Regions from separate parts of the Ruegeria sp. BG9 genome, predicted to be linked through region 2. Evidence: riboswitches for the same ligand, from Rfam matches in the RefSeq annotation. Region 2 holds a riboswitch; each other region holds the start of a gene.
What was found. Region 2 has a riboswitch for cobalamin ahead of ACR0I8_RS09370 (hypothetical protein). Riboswitches for the same ligand answer to the same signal wherever they lie in the genome.

Region 1 (4,379 bases), on a different contig from region 2:
TCCTGATCCCGAGGGGGACAGCCAGTGTTGAACACCAGAGTCGGCCATTGTTCGTCATCGGTGATAACCAAATCTGCCGAAAAGCGCTGCGCCCCATTGGTCAATGTGACCGAACCGCAATACTCTCCCGAGATCTCTTGCGGGGCTGAAAACGCGTCGCGGGTGCGCACAGGGGTCGCGCCCATATTTCCCAGTTGCTCAAGATTTTGCTCCGCCACTTCGCCCAACACCAGCGCCTGACCACGCCAGGACCATGCGGACCCGACCGCCAAAAAGGCCAAAGGCGCTGCCTCAAGCCCATCAAGCTCAGTTTGATTCCATGAAATGGCTACACGACCGTTATATCCGGCTCTCATATACCTGCTCGCACTTATCAACACCCCACCCAGTACTTAACCCGCTTTATCAGGGGAGATTTCGGCGGAAAAGAGACAGAATTTGAGCAATCACGTGAATGTTGCCGAATAGAATCAACTATCCGTGAGCAAACCTGTGCCACCCATGCTTCCTTAAGCGAGCATAGAGACGACAAGTGCATGATATTAATACAAATATTTGAAATTCTGAAACCGCAGGCAGCCGTAGCCGCTCTGCAGTTTCAGCCTGAGACTTCCCGTTCACACCTCAACTTCGACCTTGCCGATCGGGTTTGAACAGCACGCCAGAATGTAGCCTGCTGCTATGTCATCCTCGGAGATACCGCCGTTGTGAACCATGTGAACCTCACCCGAGGTCTTTTTGATTTTGCAGGTGCCGCAAACGCCAAACGTACAGCCCGAGGCGATGTTCAATCCAACCGCACGTGCGGCGACCAGAACCGTATCTGTCTCGGCAACTTTGGCGGTGACACCCGAGGTCGCAAACACGATTTCGGCGGCGCTGTCATCGTCAGGAACGATATCATCCAGATCGGGCTGATCCGCTTCGGTCTCAACCGGAGCTCCAAAGCTTTCCTGATTATAGTTGTCCATGTCAAAGCCAAGACCCGACAGAGCTTCACGGACAGCCTGCATAAACGGCTCCGGACCGCAGCAATAGACCTCACGGTCCAGATAGTCTGGGGCCATCAGGCCCAGCATCAGCTGGTTAAACTGACCCTGGTAGCCGGTCCAGGGGCTGTAACGGTCAGCTTCCTCCACAACAAACTTCAAATCCAAACCCGGCGTCCGACTTGCCATCTGCTCCAACCGTTGACGGAAGATGATCTCGGACGGACGTTTGGCGCAGTTGATGAAGACGACATCCAAATCGCGGCCTTCGTCCCACATGCAGGTCGTCATCGACATCATAGGCGTGATACCCGAACCCGCCGAGATGAACAGATACTTGGCGGCGGCGCTTTCAGCATTGGTGAACAGGCCCGCCGGGCCAATCGCCCGCATCCGCATACCTGGCTGCAGATTGTTTAGCATCCAGCGAGTGCCGATGCTGTCCGGTTGCGCCTTGGCCGTAATCGTGATGGACCGTGGACGCGATGGGGATGACGATATCGTATAGGTCCGATGCACAACGCCTCCCGGCTGCCCCGGCGCCGGAATCTCGAGCGTTAGGAACTGACCTGGATGGTAGGCAAACAAGGCTCCGGAAGGGGCGCGGAACGTAAAGCTCGCGGTGTTTGGCGTTTCGGGCACGACCGAGACGCATTCCAGCGTCTCGTCATCCTGCCAGATCGAGGCAACAGCGTTCAGATCTTTCATCTCCGTCACTCCGCCGCCATCGTGTCAGGTGCCAGATGGCGCGCCAGGGTGCTGCAATACCAATCGGTGAATTGCAGAACACCGGATTCCTGGATCCCCGAATACGGCCCCGGGACATAGGCCGGGCTGTTGATGCCCATCTGGTTGTCTTCTACCACGCGGCGATCTTCGTCATTGGTGGCCATCCAAACTTCGGTCAGGCGCTTGACGTCATAATCGACCCCTTCCACTGCATCCTTGTTGACCAGCCATTTCGTGGTGACTTCGGTCTCGGTCGGGCTGACCGGAGTGACGCGGAAGACAATCGAATGATCGGCCAGGAAGTGGTTCCATGTGCTGGGATAGTGGAACTTCAGCAACGTCCCTGCATCCGCAAAAGGCGCTCGGCCCAGAAAGCGGCGCACCGCGGATTTGCCGTCCAGAGTATAGCTTTCCGCCCCTTCCTTCAGCGGCATCCGCGCCAGTCGGTATTGCCCGTCATCATGCAGATAGAACTGCGACGGCATTCCCGCAGCCTCGCAACGGTCAAAGTGAGCTTGCATGAAGGCCGGGGTTTCACCCCCTTCGATACCGGTTACTGAGGGATCATCAGGGAAGGTCCGGCACAGCGAAGGGTGGTTGCCGCCGCAGTGATAGCACTCGCGGTTGTTTTCCCAAACCAGCTTCCAGTTGCCCTTTTCGACGATCGTGCTTTCAAAGGCGACCTTGGCGTTGCCTAGATCATGCGGCTCCAGATAGGGCCGTGCTCTATTGGCGAAGGTGTCGAAATCGGGGGCTTCATCTGCAAGACAGAAATAGACCAGCCCGGCCAATTCCCGGCAGTGAACGGTTTTCAGCCCGTGTTGTTTGGGGTCGAAATCAGGGCCCATATCACGTGCCCACAACAATGAGCCATCAAGCTCATAGGTCCACTGGTGATAGGGGCAAACCAGTTTGGGCGAGTTGCCCTTGGCCGCTTTGCAGATGATCGACCCGCGATGGCGGCAGGTGTTGTGGAACGCCCGGATCTGGTTGTCCGCACCACGCACGATGATCACGCGGTATGCGCCGACAGTGTAGGTCACATAGTCGCCTGTCTTCACCAGTTCACATGCCGGAATGGCAAATAGCCAGTCACGGTAGTGGATTGCCTCAAGATCGGCCTGAAAGACATCTGGATCGGTGTAGAACGCCTGTTCAAGGGCATAGGCCGGGTTTCGACGCGCCAACAGGCTTTGAACGTTGCTCACTTCTGGCTCTCCTGCCGCGCCCGCGGCTCAGCTTGGGCAGATGACATAAGAGGCCAGTCCGGAGCCGTGCGAGGATCACGTCCGAAACTTGTGCCCCCACCGCCACCCGCGGTTTGACATATATGCAAGGCTGGTTTCCGGACTTGAAGGGGGCTTGCGCCCGGTCTCGACACCTTCCCGGGATCCTCGTCCCAGTGGTCACCTGTCGAACCTGACCTTTCTTACCGTTGCGGGGGCAGCGCCGGAATTGCACCGGCTTCCCAATTCTCTGCCGCCTGAGAATCAGACAGCAGCACCTCACATGCGCAACCTACTCGGGGATGGATTCGTGGCTGAAAGCCTTGCGACATTTCCAGAAACAAAACAGACATGCCCAGCAGAAATGGAAACCTGAAACAAGTCCGTGGTTTGAGGCAAGGACAAGAAAACCGAATTCACCCGTGTTGCGATGTGTCCCACAAATGCGCGTGCATAAAGGGCGCAATCGCAAGTGTCTTGCCCCCCAGCTTTTCAACCGATCCTGCAGTGAGCTCAAGCGTCATCCATGCCTCGGGGATCGTCAGAAGGTCCGGATATGGCGTCTCTTTGTCGGTCGGAACAAACCCGAATAAGGGGTAGAATGTCGGCACGCCCAACACGAAGACAGCGTCTGTTCCAATGAACCTCAAGTGCTTGATGCTGGTCTCCATCATCTCTCTGCCAACACCGCGGCCTTGATGCTCGGGCGAGACACCGCAGGGTGCCAGAAGATAGCATCTTACGTCTGGGTGATCCTGGAAAACTAACGGGGTGAACATGACATTGCCCGCGATCTGCCCGTCACGCCTTACGCTGATTGAAATCGTTTCCGGATGCTCAAGGAGATCTTCGGCGAGTTGAGCGATTTCGTCACCTTCTGCTTCGCCAAAAGCCAGCCTATGCAAATTCAAGATGGCATCGGTTTCTGAACGGTTCATGATCCATCCCTATCCTGAGCTAAACAGCCTGCACCGCGTCATGCTGCGCGAGATTATCCGACCGACGCCCCAGAGGTTGCATTCCACGAGCTTCCGCAAGACCAGCCGCTCAGGTCAATATGTTTCTTCGTACAATCGGCAGCGTGCGTCTGTGTCCAGATGTGCGGTTGTCGCGATCTCGGATTGTTTGTGGGCTTGGTACAGCTCGGCAAAGCCCTCGGGGAACCAGCCGGTCACGACCGAGTTGTTTACGAACCGGTCGAGCGCATCTTCCAAAGTCTGAGGCAAGCGCACCAGCCCTCTTTGGGTAAGTTCTGCGACGTCCAAAAGCGAAAGATCCTCTTCGGTTGGAACGGGAGCGGGTAGCCCTTCATTGATCCCCTGCGTCCCGGCCATGACAACCGCAGCAAGCGCCAGATGAGGCGAAGCTGCAGCATCCGCCGCACGGTATTCGATGTTGAACTGCCCCGCGATTGAGGCTGGGTCTTTTGCGGTCA
Region 2 (4,379 bases):
TCAAAGGGATATTACGCGACTACCTGTCAGATCGCCTGCCCGCGGACCCACTGGATCAGGCTCCTTACCCGTTCTCCTTAACTCCATTGAATGGTGCCAAAACGATCCTCAGAACCGGCAGCGGAGCGTTGAAGTATTTGCCTGAGCTCTGCGCGTACTCCCCGGAATTGCTGGGGCCTGATACCGAGGGCTTTGAAAGGATACGACTAACCTTGTGACGGGTTGTCATTTTCACATCCCTTCCCTATATCAGGCCCTGAGAGGTTGGCGCGGGCGAGCGCCTCGCCAACCTGGTCAGGTCCGGAAGGAAGCAGCCACAACGAGCCCCGCTTGGGTCGATGTCCAACCTCTCACTTTATATAAACCATCAGCCGCAGGAGGGCTTTATGATTGTAGCAAACTCCCTTCGGGCAGATCGGTTCTAAACCCAACTCTCCGATTGCCTGAACACATCACCAACGGATGCGCGTCTGCCATCCGATGGGATTGCTATATCTGAACACAGGCAAACCAATGTCTTTTACTCTTTCGGACCTGGGATGGTCCTCTCACTTTGCTGCGCAACACGCGGCGCACGCGCAGCTTACGCCTTTTCGTCTCACCGCTGTTCACCGGGACCGTCTGGTCGGGATGAACGAGACCGGTGAAACATCTCTATTTGCCCCTGGTCACTCTACCGGCGACTTTGCTGTCGGAGATTGGGTGCTGGCCGATGACAAGAATCGCGTTCAGCATCCGCTTGACCGGCGCAGCCTATTGAAACGCCGTGCTGCCGGAACTGGGGCCGAGGCGCAGTTGATTGCTGCCAATGTTGACGTGCTGTTCATCGTCAGCTCGTGCAATGCGGATTTTAATGTGCCCCGGCTCGAACGGTATCTGGCACTGGCGCATCAGGCGGGCTGCTATCCTGTCGTGGTCCTGACCAAAGCAGATAGCTGCTCGGACCCCGCAGCCTACGCCAAGCAGGCCGAAGCGCTGGCACCGTTTTTGACAGTCCTGACGGTCAACGCGCATGACGCGTTAGACCTGCAGCAGGTTCTGGCATGGTGTCCGGCGAGTCAGACAGCGGCTTTGGTCGGGTCATCCGGGGTTGGCAAAACAACGCTCGCCAACGGAATGACCGGTCAGGATCAGGCAACTGCGGCAATCCGCGAGGATGATGCCCGAGGCCGCCACACCACGACGTCTCGCGCCTTACATCCGATGCAAAATGGCGGTTGGCTGGTCGACACCCCCGGCATGCGCGCCCTGCGCCTGCTCGACGCGCACGACGGGGTGGACGAAGTGTTCTCGGACATTCTGGAGCTGGCCCAAACCTGCCGGTTCTCGGATTGCCAGCATGAGGCCGAGCCCGGTTGCGCTGTGCAGGCGGCGATTGAAGCAGGCACACTGGATGCAGATCGGTTGGAACGCTGGCGCAAGCTAAGGCGCGAGGATCAGCGCAACTCTGAGACCGTGGCCGAGGCGCGGGCCCGCGACAAGGCTTTCGGCAAAATGGTCCGATCCGCGATGCACGGAAAATCCGCGCGACGCGGAGATTAAAAAAAAGGGCGCCGGTCCGCCGGCGCCCCCCATCAAGCGATCAATCGGTGCCAGAGCGCAGCATTGCGGCGGGCAAACACACCAATATGGCCGATTTCCGGAACGCCGAATTCTCCTGGCGACAACAGGTGACAAAGTGCTTTCGGCCCATAAAGCTCGGCCAACCGCCAAACGGCGGCTTCGGGGACCATCTCATCATCTGTGAATGCAAACAGGTCGACGGGAGTGTCAGCATCTTGCCATGTGGCATGCGGCAGGGTGTCTCCGATCTCGGGCAGGTAGCTGTGCGGCGCGGTGCACCATTTACGCCACTGCCAATAGACCGCAGGCGGCAGGTCCGACCCGAACCCCAGAGCCTTGCCGGGCAAATACCCCAAACTGCGCACGACCAGAGGCACGTGCCCGTACCAGAACAACCCTGCCAAAGCGCGGTACGGCCAAGGATGATCGCGCAGTGTCACAAGGCCGGAACAGACGCAGATCATGCGATCAATCTTGTCGATATCCGGCTGCACTGGCCCCAGCATCCCTCCAAGCGAATGACCAACTGACCATTGCTGCGACAGCGGGAACCGTCGGCGCATCTCGGCCCGCGCGGCGGGCATGTCCTGCAACGCCCAATCCGCCATCGAGATCTTCGACCGACGCTGTGGCCCCGATTTCGAATGACCGAATTCCCGGTAGTCATAGATCAGACAGGCGATATCCTGATCCGACGCCAACCACTGTGCGAAATGCTTGTAGTAGTCACGCGGAACACCCGTCGCGCTGTTGACCACCACCACTGTCTCGGGCTGCTCCACGGGTCGGTAGATCCGCCCGGACAGGGCGCCATCCCCCACCGGGATCTGAACATTTTCGATCAGCACTGTTTGGTTTGAATCCAACATGGGCATCCTCGGCGGGAAACTGAACTGATGAGTTCACATTGCAACTTGACCCCAGACAGCCCATGCAAGTCAACTGCGATCCAGCTTGACCACGCGTCCACTTTGCGGATCGGCTTTCCGCAGCGCAGAAAGTTCAACTTGACTCAGGATGGTTATGAACGCTAGCGATGATGCGATGGTTCCCGGCTTTCACAAGAGGTCGGGATGAAAAGGGAACACGGTGCGGTTTTCCCCGGCTTGCTCGGGACGAACCAAATCCGCGACTGCCCCCGCAACTGTAAGCGGCGAGCGATGTCGAAGAGCCACTGGCCGAAAGGCCGGGAAGGTCGGCAAAGCGATGACCCGCAAGTCAGGAGACCTGCCATCGTCAACATAACCCAAACTCGGGCGGGGTGTCCGGGCAGGCCGTGGCAGACCCTATCTGCCCCACCTGATCCCAGCCCCTGTCCACCGCGCGGAGGGCGCAGGATGATCTGGAAGACGAAGACACATAGGTTCTCCGCAACCATCTGCCAACATACGGGCAAAACTTGCCCGGCACTGGCGCGGCTGGCGCGTTCAATGGTCGACGCGCTGGACCAAGCCGGTCCGGCGACCACATCGGATTTCGAAATCGAAGGCAGCAGCGACCTGACCCATTGCACGGACGGCTGCCACGCCCGGTTTCAGGCCAGCCAGTCTCGGGTGCGGGTTTATTGCGGAGCGGATCCTAATGCCGACAGCGAGACCCTCGATCGCTACGCCGACCTTATGTTCGGTACCGAAACGAGCAGCCTGCCTAGCGCAGCGATGACATCCCTGCCCTGCGCCATGCTCGAGGCATCAGTGATTTCGCCGCGCAAAACGACCCCGGCGGAACTGCAACTGTCGGCTTAGGAGTCTGCCAAAGCTCGGGCGGGCAAGGTGGCCCAGTGCTTCTGTGCATCGGTTTCGACCGCGCAGGGGCGTAGCTTGCGCAACCGATCCAGCGCTTGGGTTGGAGCCTCGCCGCATTCGATCATCAACCTCAGCACCACCATGCCAGAGCGACCACATCCGCCCTGACAATGGACAAGCACGCGCCCTCCGCCAGACAAAGCCTGCCGCGCCGCGGCACTAACATCGGGCCATTGCGCATCAACCTCTGACGGTGGCACGCCGAAATCCTGAATCGGCAGATGCACCCAGCGGCTGGCGCGCCCCTGAACGTCGCGGCCAAAATCGCGGGCTCCAAACTGGACCAGCTCGGCGTCGGTTGTCATCGAAAGCACGAGCCCCGGCCTCCAATCTCCAATCGTTTCAAGGTCGCCTGCATAGTCGCCGCCCTTTCCCGGCATCGACGTTAGGGCAAGTGTGCCCCCGCCCACTTGCAAAGCATGAATGACCAAATTCGTCATGACAGCATCCCCCCGGAAGCGTTGATCCTGACTCTAGGCTTGATTCACTATCTGAAGAGTGTACCCCTGACGTGCCAGTTTCCAAAACAAAATCGTTCTTCAACTCATGTGGACGCGGGCGGCGCGGGCCTCTACGCTGCGGTGACGTTCCGAATCCGCCAGAGCAGACATGACCGACTCAGACAGCCCCGCCTATCAGGTTCTCGCCCGAAAATACCGCCCGGAAACCTTTGCCGATCTGGTGGGTCAGGATGCGATGGTCCGCACGCTCAAAAACGCGTTCGAGGCGGATCGCATCGCGCAAGCCTTTGTCATGACAGGCATTCGCGGAACCGGTAAAACCACGACCGCACGGATCATTGCGAAAGGCATGAACTGCATCGGACCGGACGGAACTGGCGGACCCACGACCGAGCCTTGCGGCCAATGTGAGCACTGCGTCGCCATCATGGAGGGCCGTCATGTCGACGTAATGGAGATGGACGCCGCCAGCCGCACCGGCGTGAATGATATTCGCGAGATTATCGACAGTGTTCGCTACCGCGCAGCCTCGGCCCGCTACAAGATCTAC
Region 3 (4,379 bases), on a different contig from region 2:
GATGAAGGACAATGGTGGCTCGCTGCTGACGCTGACCTACCAAGGCTCGAATCGTGTAGTTCCGAATTACAACGTCATGGGCGTTGCCAAAGCCGCGCTGGAATCGGCGACACGGTATCTGGCCAACGACCTCGGCCCCGAAGGCATCCGTGTGAACGCGATTTCGCCCGGCCCGATGAAGACCCTGGCCGGGGCGGCAATCGGCGGTGCGCGCAAGACCTACAAGTTCTGCGACCAAAATGCACCCATGCGCTCGAACGCTACGCTGGAGGCCGTTGGCGGCACGGCGGTTTACCTGACCTCAGACGCGGGGGCTTGCACCTCGGGCGAGATCATCCGGGTGGATGGCGGTTTCCACGTGCTTGGAATGCCACAGCCGGATTTCATGTGACCATATCTTTCCCAGACGCCGCCAAGATTTGACCATCTTTCGGCGTCAGGGATATGGGCATGAGCAAAACCGACCAGATCCTTGCCAGCAATACGCGTGGCACCCAGACCAGACGGAAAACGGGGTTCCTAAGCCCCCGCGCCCGTGTTCTGCTTTTGACGCTGACCACATTGCTGGTGTTGTTCGTGTTCTTCACGCAACCGCAGGTCCGTGCAGCGCTTGACGGGCTTTGGGGCTAAGACCTCAAGCCTTCAGTTCACCGAGACAACCTCAATATCGAAGATCAGGTCCTGCCCGGCCAGCGGGTGATTGGCGTCCAGCGTCACCGTGGCCTCGTTCGCCTCGACAACCGTTACCGGCAGCGCCTGACCATCGGGGGTCTGCATCTGCAACTGGGTTCCAGGCTCTAGCGGGATGTCGTCCGGAATACCTTCACGCGGAATGTCCTGCCGCATCGCCGGGTTGATCGGACCATAGGCGTCGACACAGGCAATCTCGACCCGCTTCTTGTCGCCAACCGCCAATCCTGGCATCGCGCTGTCCAGGCCGGGTATGATCTGGCCCGAACCGACAACAAACTCTAACGGATCGCGCCCGTCTGAGCTGTCAAAGACAGTCTCGTCCAACAGCGTGCCGGTATAGTGGATGCGAACTGTGTCGCCTTGCTTGATCTCAGACATTGGGCCTCCGGGGCGTGTGGGGAATAGGGCGCCGAACACAAGCGCGCTACGCCGGAGTCTGACTCAGCGCAGGATGCATGCATCTGATTCTGATGTCCAGATTGCGGTGAAGGCGTGCGCGTCCTCTTGTCGTCGCTTACACGCGCGCCTTCAATACCAAGCGTGCAGAACAGGAACATCCGATCCTATCGACAAGATGTTATCGCTGCAGTCTTAAATAGAGATTGACCGGTGATGGGAATCTCTGCCATCAGCGTCCTCATGTCCGGTTCCGGGTTCGCCCGGAGAAAAGGGAATGCGGTGCGGGGAATTCTGATCCACCCAATGCCGCAACTGCCCCCGCAACTGTAGGCGGTGAGCAGGGCTGACACGCCACTGGGTTCCACCCGGGAAGGCCAGCCCCATGCTTTGACCCGCAAGTCAGGAGACCTGCCGGATATGCACCCTCGGAAGGGGTGTGTCACCGATGCTGGGGTGTGCATTGGGCCGATGCCCTTATTTTGGGTACATGGCTCCGTTCGTCCCGATATCAAGCAAGAAACGTGCCGGGGTTGGCACGAAGGACGAAGGAAAGACCTTGTGAAGAAACTATTTTGCACAGCTGCGGCTGCGCTGGCGATTCCAGCGATGGCGCAGGCGCATTTTCTGCTGGAATACACCACCGACACGCTGATCGAGGCGCCGGGCGACGTGCCGGTCAAGCTGATCTTCTGGCACCCGTTTGAAAACGGCCATGTCATGGATCTGGACAAGCCGCAGGAATTCTATGTGATCCACAATGGCGAAAAGACCGACCTGCTGGACACGCTGGAGCCCATCCGGTTTTCGAGCCCCGAAAACGAAGGCGCGGCCTTCCAGGGATCTGTTCCGGTCAAACGTTCGGGCGACTACGTAGTGGTCACCGTGCCTGAGCCCTATTACGAAGAGGCCGAGGATATCTATATCCAGCAGATCACCAAGGCGTTCCTGAACCGCAACGAACTGCCGACCGACTGGATGAACCCCGCAGGTCTGGCGACCGAGATCGTGCCGCTGAACAAGCCCTACAACGTCATCGCAGGTTCGACCTTCACCGGTCAGGTTCTGGCGAATGGCGAACCGGTTGCCGGTGCTGAGATTGAGATCGAGTACATGGCCGCCAAGCCCAGCTTCGACAGCCAAGCCTCGTCCGAGCCTACCGTTTCGCCGATGCCCGGTGGCGCTGTTGTCGCTATTTCCGACGCCAACGGCTATTTCTCCTTCGGTGTCCCGAAAGCTGGCTACTGGGGCTTTGCCGCCCTCGGCGCTGGTCCGGAAACCGAACATGAAGGCAAAGAGCTGAGCCAGGACGCGGTGATCTGGATCCGCGCCTGGGACATGGAGTAACCCCAGATGCACATCGTCGACGGAGCCCTGTCCAACCCGGTCGTCATCGGCGGCGCTATTGCCGCCGCTGGTGGGGTTGCCATGGGCCTCAGGTCGCTGGATCTGGACCGCATCCCCACAGCTGGGGTGCTAGCGGCCAGTTTCTTCGTGGCTTCTCTGATCCACGTGCCGATTGGGCCGTCGTCGGTGCATCTGATCCTCAATGGTCTGGCCGGGCTTCTGCTCGGCTGGGCCGCCTTCCCGGCCCTGTTTGTGGGTCTGCTGCTACAGGCAGTCTTTTTCGGCTTCGGCGGGCTGACGGTGCTGGGGATCAACACGCTCAACATCGCTTTTCCGGCCGTACTAGCGGGGCTGCTGTTTCGACCTCTGATCGGACGCGGTTCGCCTGTTCATGGCGCAATTTGGGGCGGCATTGGCGGCGCCTTTGCCATTGCAGCCACCACTGTCATGGTGGGTATCTCACTGGCCTTGTCAGGGGACGAATTCCTCCCCGCCGCCAAACTGGTCTTCTTTGCCCATGTCCCCGTGATGGTCATCGAGGCCGTCCTGACAGGATTTGCCATCCTTCTGGCGCGAAAGGTCAAACCTGAACTGTTCCTGACAAGGCCCGCCACATGAGACAGCTTGCCCTCATCCTGGCGCTGTGCGCGGCCCCTCTGCCCGCGCTGGCCCACAAGGTGATTGCCGGGGTCTTTGCGTCCGGTGACGCGATCGAAGGGGAAATCGGCTTCTCCAACGGTACCATGGCGACCGATACCGAGGTCGTCGTGACCGATCCAAACGGGGTCGAGCTGGGTCGAGCCACGACCGACGCCGACGGGTTCTTCATCTACACACCCACCGCACCCGTTGCCCATACCTTCTTTGCCGACCTTGGCGCCGGTCACGTGGCCGAGGTCACCATGCCCGCCGAGGACGTCGCCAAGATCATGGGCGTCGCCGTCCAGAACACGCCCGCAGCGTCGCCCACGCTTACGGCAGCCTCGGAGGGCCTCACAGTCGCCTCTCTCAGCGATGAGGAGCGTCAGGCCATCGCGGCCGCCGTGCGTGACGAAATACGCCCTCTGCGTCGGGAAATCGCCGCCTATCGCGAACACAACGACCTCCAGACCATTCTGGGCGGCATCGGATACATCTTTGGCCTGTTCGGGCTGGGTTTCTACCTCGCGGCGCGGAGGAAACTGGCAAGCTGATGGCACACGTATTGGGACCACAGGAACGGACGCTGGCCGAGGCTGGCACGATCGGTCAACAAGGGTTGATCACCGCGCTTGATCCACGTGTGCGCATCATCATGTCCGTTTTGTTTGCGGTGGTTGTGGTCTCCCTATCGTCCCTGCCCGCCCTTGCAGCGGCGCTGATGATCGCGCTGTCTCTGCTGGTGCTGTCCCGACTGCCTTGGCGCAAGACGCTCAAGCGGATGGTGATGATGGACAGTTTCATCATCTTTATGCTTGTCCTGTTGCCCTTCACCATGCCCGGCGACCCGATGTTTACCATCTGGGGGTTTCCAGCCAGTTGGCAGGGGTTCTGGAAAGCCGTGGAAATCGCGCTGACCGCCAATGCCGTGATCCTGACCGTGATGGTTCTGGTCGGCACAATGGAGCCTGTAACCTTGGGCCATGCCCTGCACCGGCTGCGCTGTCCGGAAACACTGGTGAATCTTCTGATGTTCACAATCCGCTACATCGATGTCCTACATGAGGAGTACCAACGCCTGCGCGCCGCGATGAAAGTCCGAGGCTTCCGCCCCGGCACCAACTGGCACACCTACCGCAGCTTTGGCTATCTGGTCGGCATGATGCTGGTCCGGGCAATCGAACGGTCCGAGCGCATCCTCGGTGCGATGAAATGCCGGGGGTTTTCGGGCAAGATGCTGTTGATGCAGGACTATAGCATCAACCGACGTGATATTGTCTTTGCTGCCGGGCTTGGAGCCCTCT

Region 1: linked by a shared signal. The riboswitch ahead of ACR0I8_RS16810 (aromatic ring-hydroxylating oxygenase subunit alpha) and the one ahead of ACR0I8_RS09370 (hypothetical protein) in region 2 are both predicted to bind cobalamin.
Region 3: linked by a shared signal. The riboswitch ahead of ACR0I8_RS11625 (DUF4198 domain-containing protein) and the one ahead of ACR0I8_RS09370 (hypothetical protein) in region 2 are both predicted to bind cobalamin.

Annotation. Positions count from the first base shown of each region.
Region 1 covers NZ_JBQFSY010000009.1:185,031-189,409, forward strand. Annotated here, with positions in the region: gene ACR0I8_RS16800 (hypothetical protein) at 1-356, opposite strand, end outside; gene ACR0I8_RS16805 (hybrid-cluster NAD(P)-dependent oxidoreductase) at 618-1,697, opposite strand; gene ACR0I8_RS16810 (aromatic ring-hydroxylating oxygenase subunit alpha) at 1,703-2,926, opposite strand; cobalamin riboswitch at 3,038-3,241, opposite strand; gene ACR0I8_RS16815 (GNAT family N-acetyltransferase) at 3,361-3,882, opposite strand; gene ACR0I8_RS16820 (glutamine synthetase family protein) at 3,997-4,379, opposite strand, start outside.
Region 2 covers NZ_JBQFSY010000004.1:332,565-336,943, reverse strand. Annotated here, with positions in the region: gene ACR0I8_RS09390 (bifunctional 2',3'-cyclic-nucleotide 2'-phosphodiesterase/3'-nucleotidase) at 1-218, shown strand, start outside; RNA gene ffs (signal recognition particle sRNA small type) at 258-356, shown strand; gene rsgA (ribosome small subunit-dependent GTPase A) at 514-1,542, shown strand; gene ACR0I8_RS09375 (alpha/beta fold hydrolase) at 1,575-2,432, opposite strand; cobalamin riboswitch at 2,593-2,812, shown strand; gene ACR0I8_RS09370 (hypothetical protein) at 2,901-3,308, shown strand; gene ACR0I8_RS09365 (phosphatase domain-containing protein) at 3,305-3,808, opposite strand; gene ACR0I8_RS09360 (DNA polymerase III subunit gamma/tau) at 3,978-4,379, shown strand, end outside.
Region 3 covers NZ_JBQFSY010000006.1:72,637-77,015, reverse strand. Annotated here, with positions in the region: gene ACR0I8_RS11640 (enoyl-ACP reductase FabI) at 1-391, shown strand, start outside; gene ACR0I8_RS11635 (hypothetical protein) at 451-630, shown strand; gene ACR0I8_RS11630 (FKBP-type peptidyl-prolyl cis-trans isomerase) at 643-1,071, opposite strand; cobalamin riboswitch at 1,321-1,522, shown strand; gene ACR0I8_RS11625 (DUF4198 domain-containing protein) at 1,651-2,436, shown strand; gene cbiM (cobalt transporter CbiM) at 2,443-3,054, shown strand; gene ACR0I8_RS11615 (cobalt ABC transporter permease) at 3,051-3,629, shown strand; gene cbiQ (cobalt ECF transporter T component CbiQ) at 3,629-4,379, shown strand, end outside.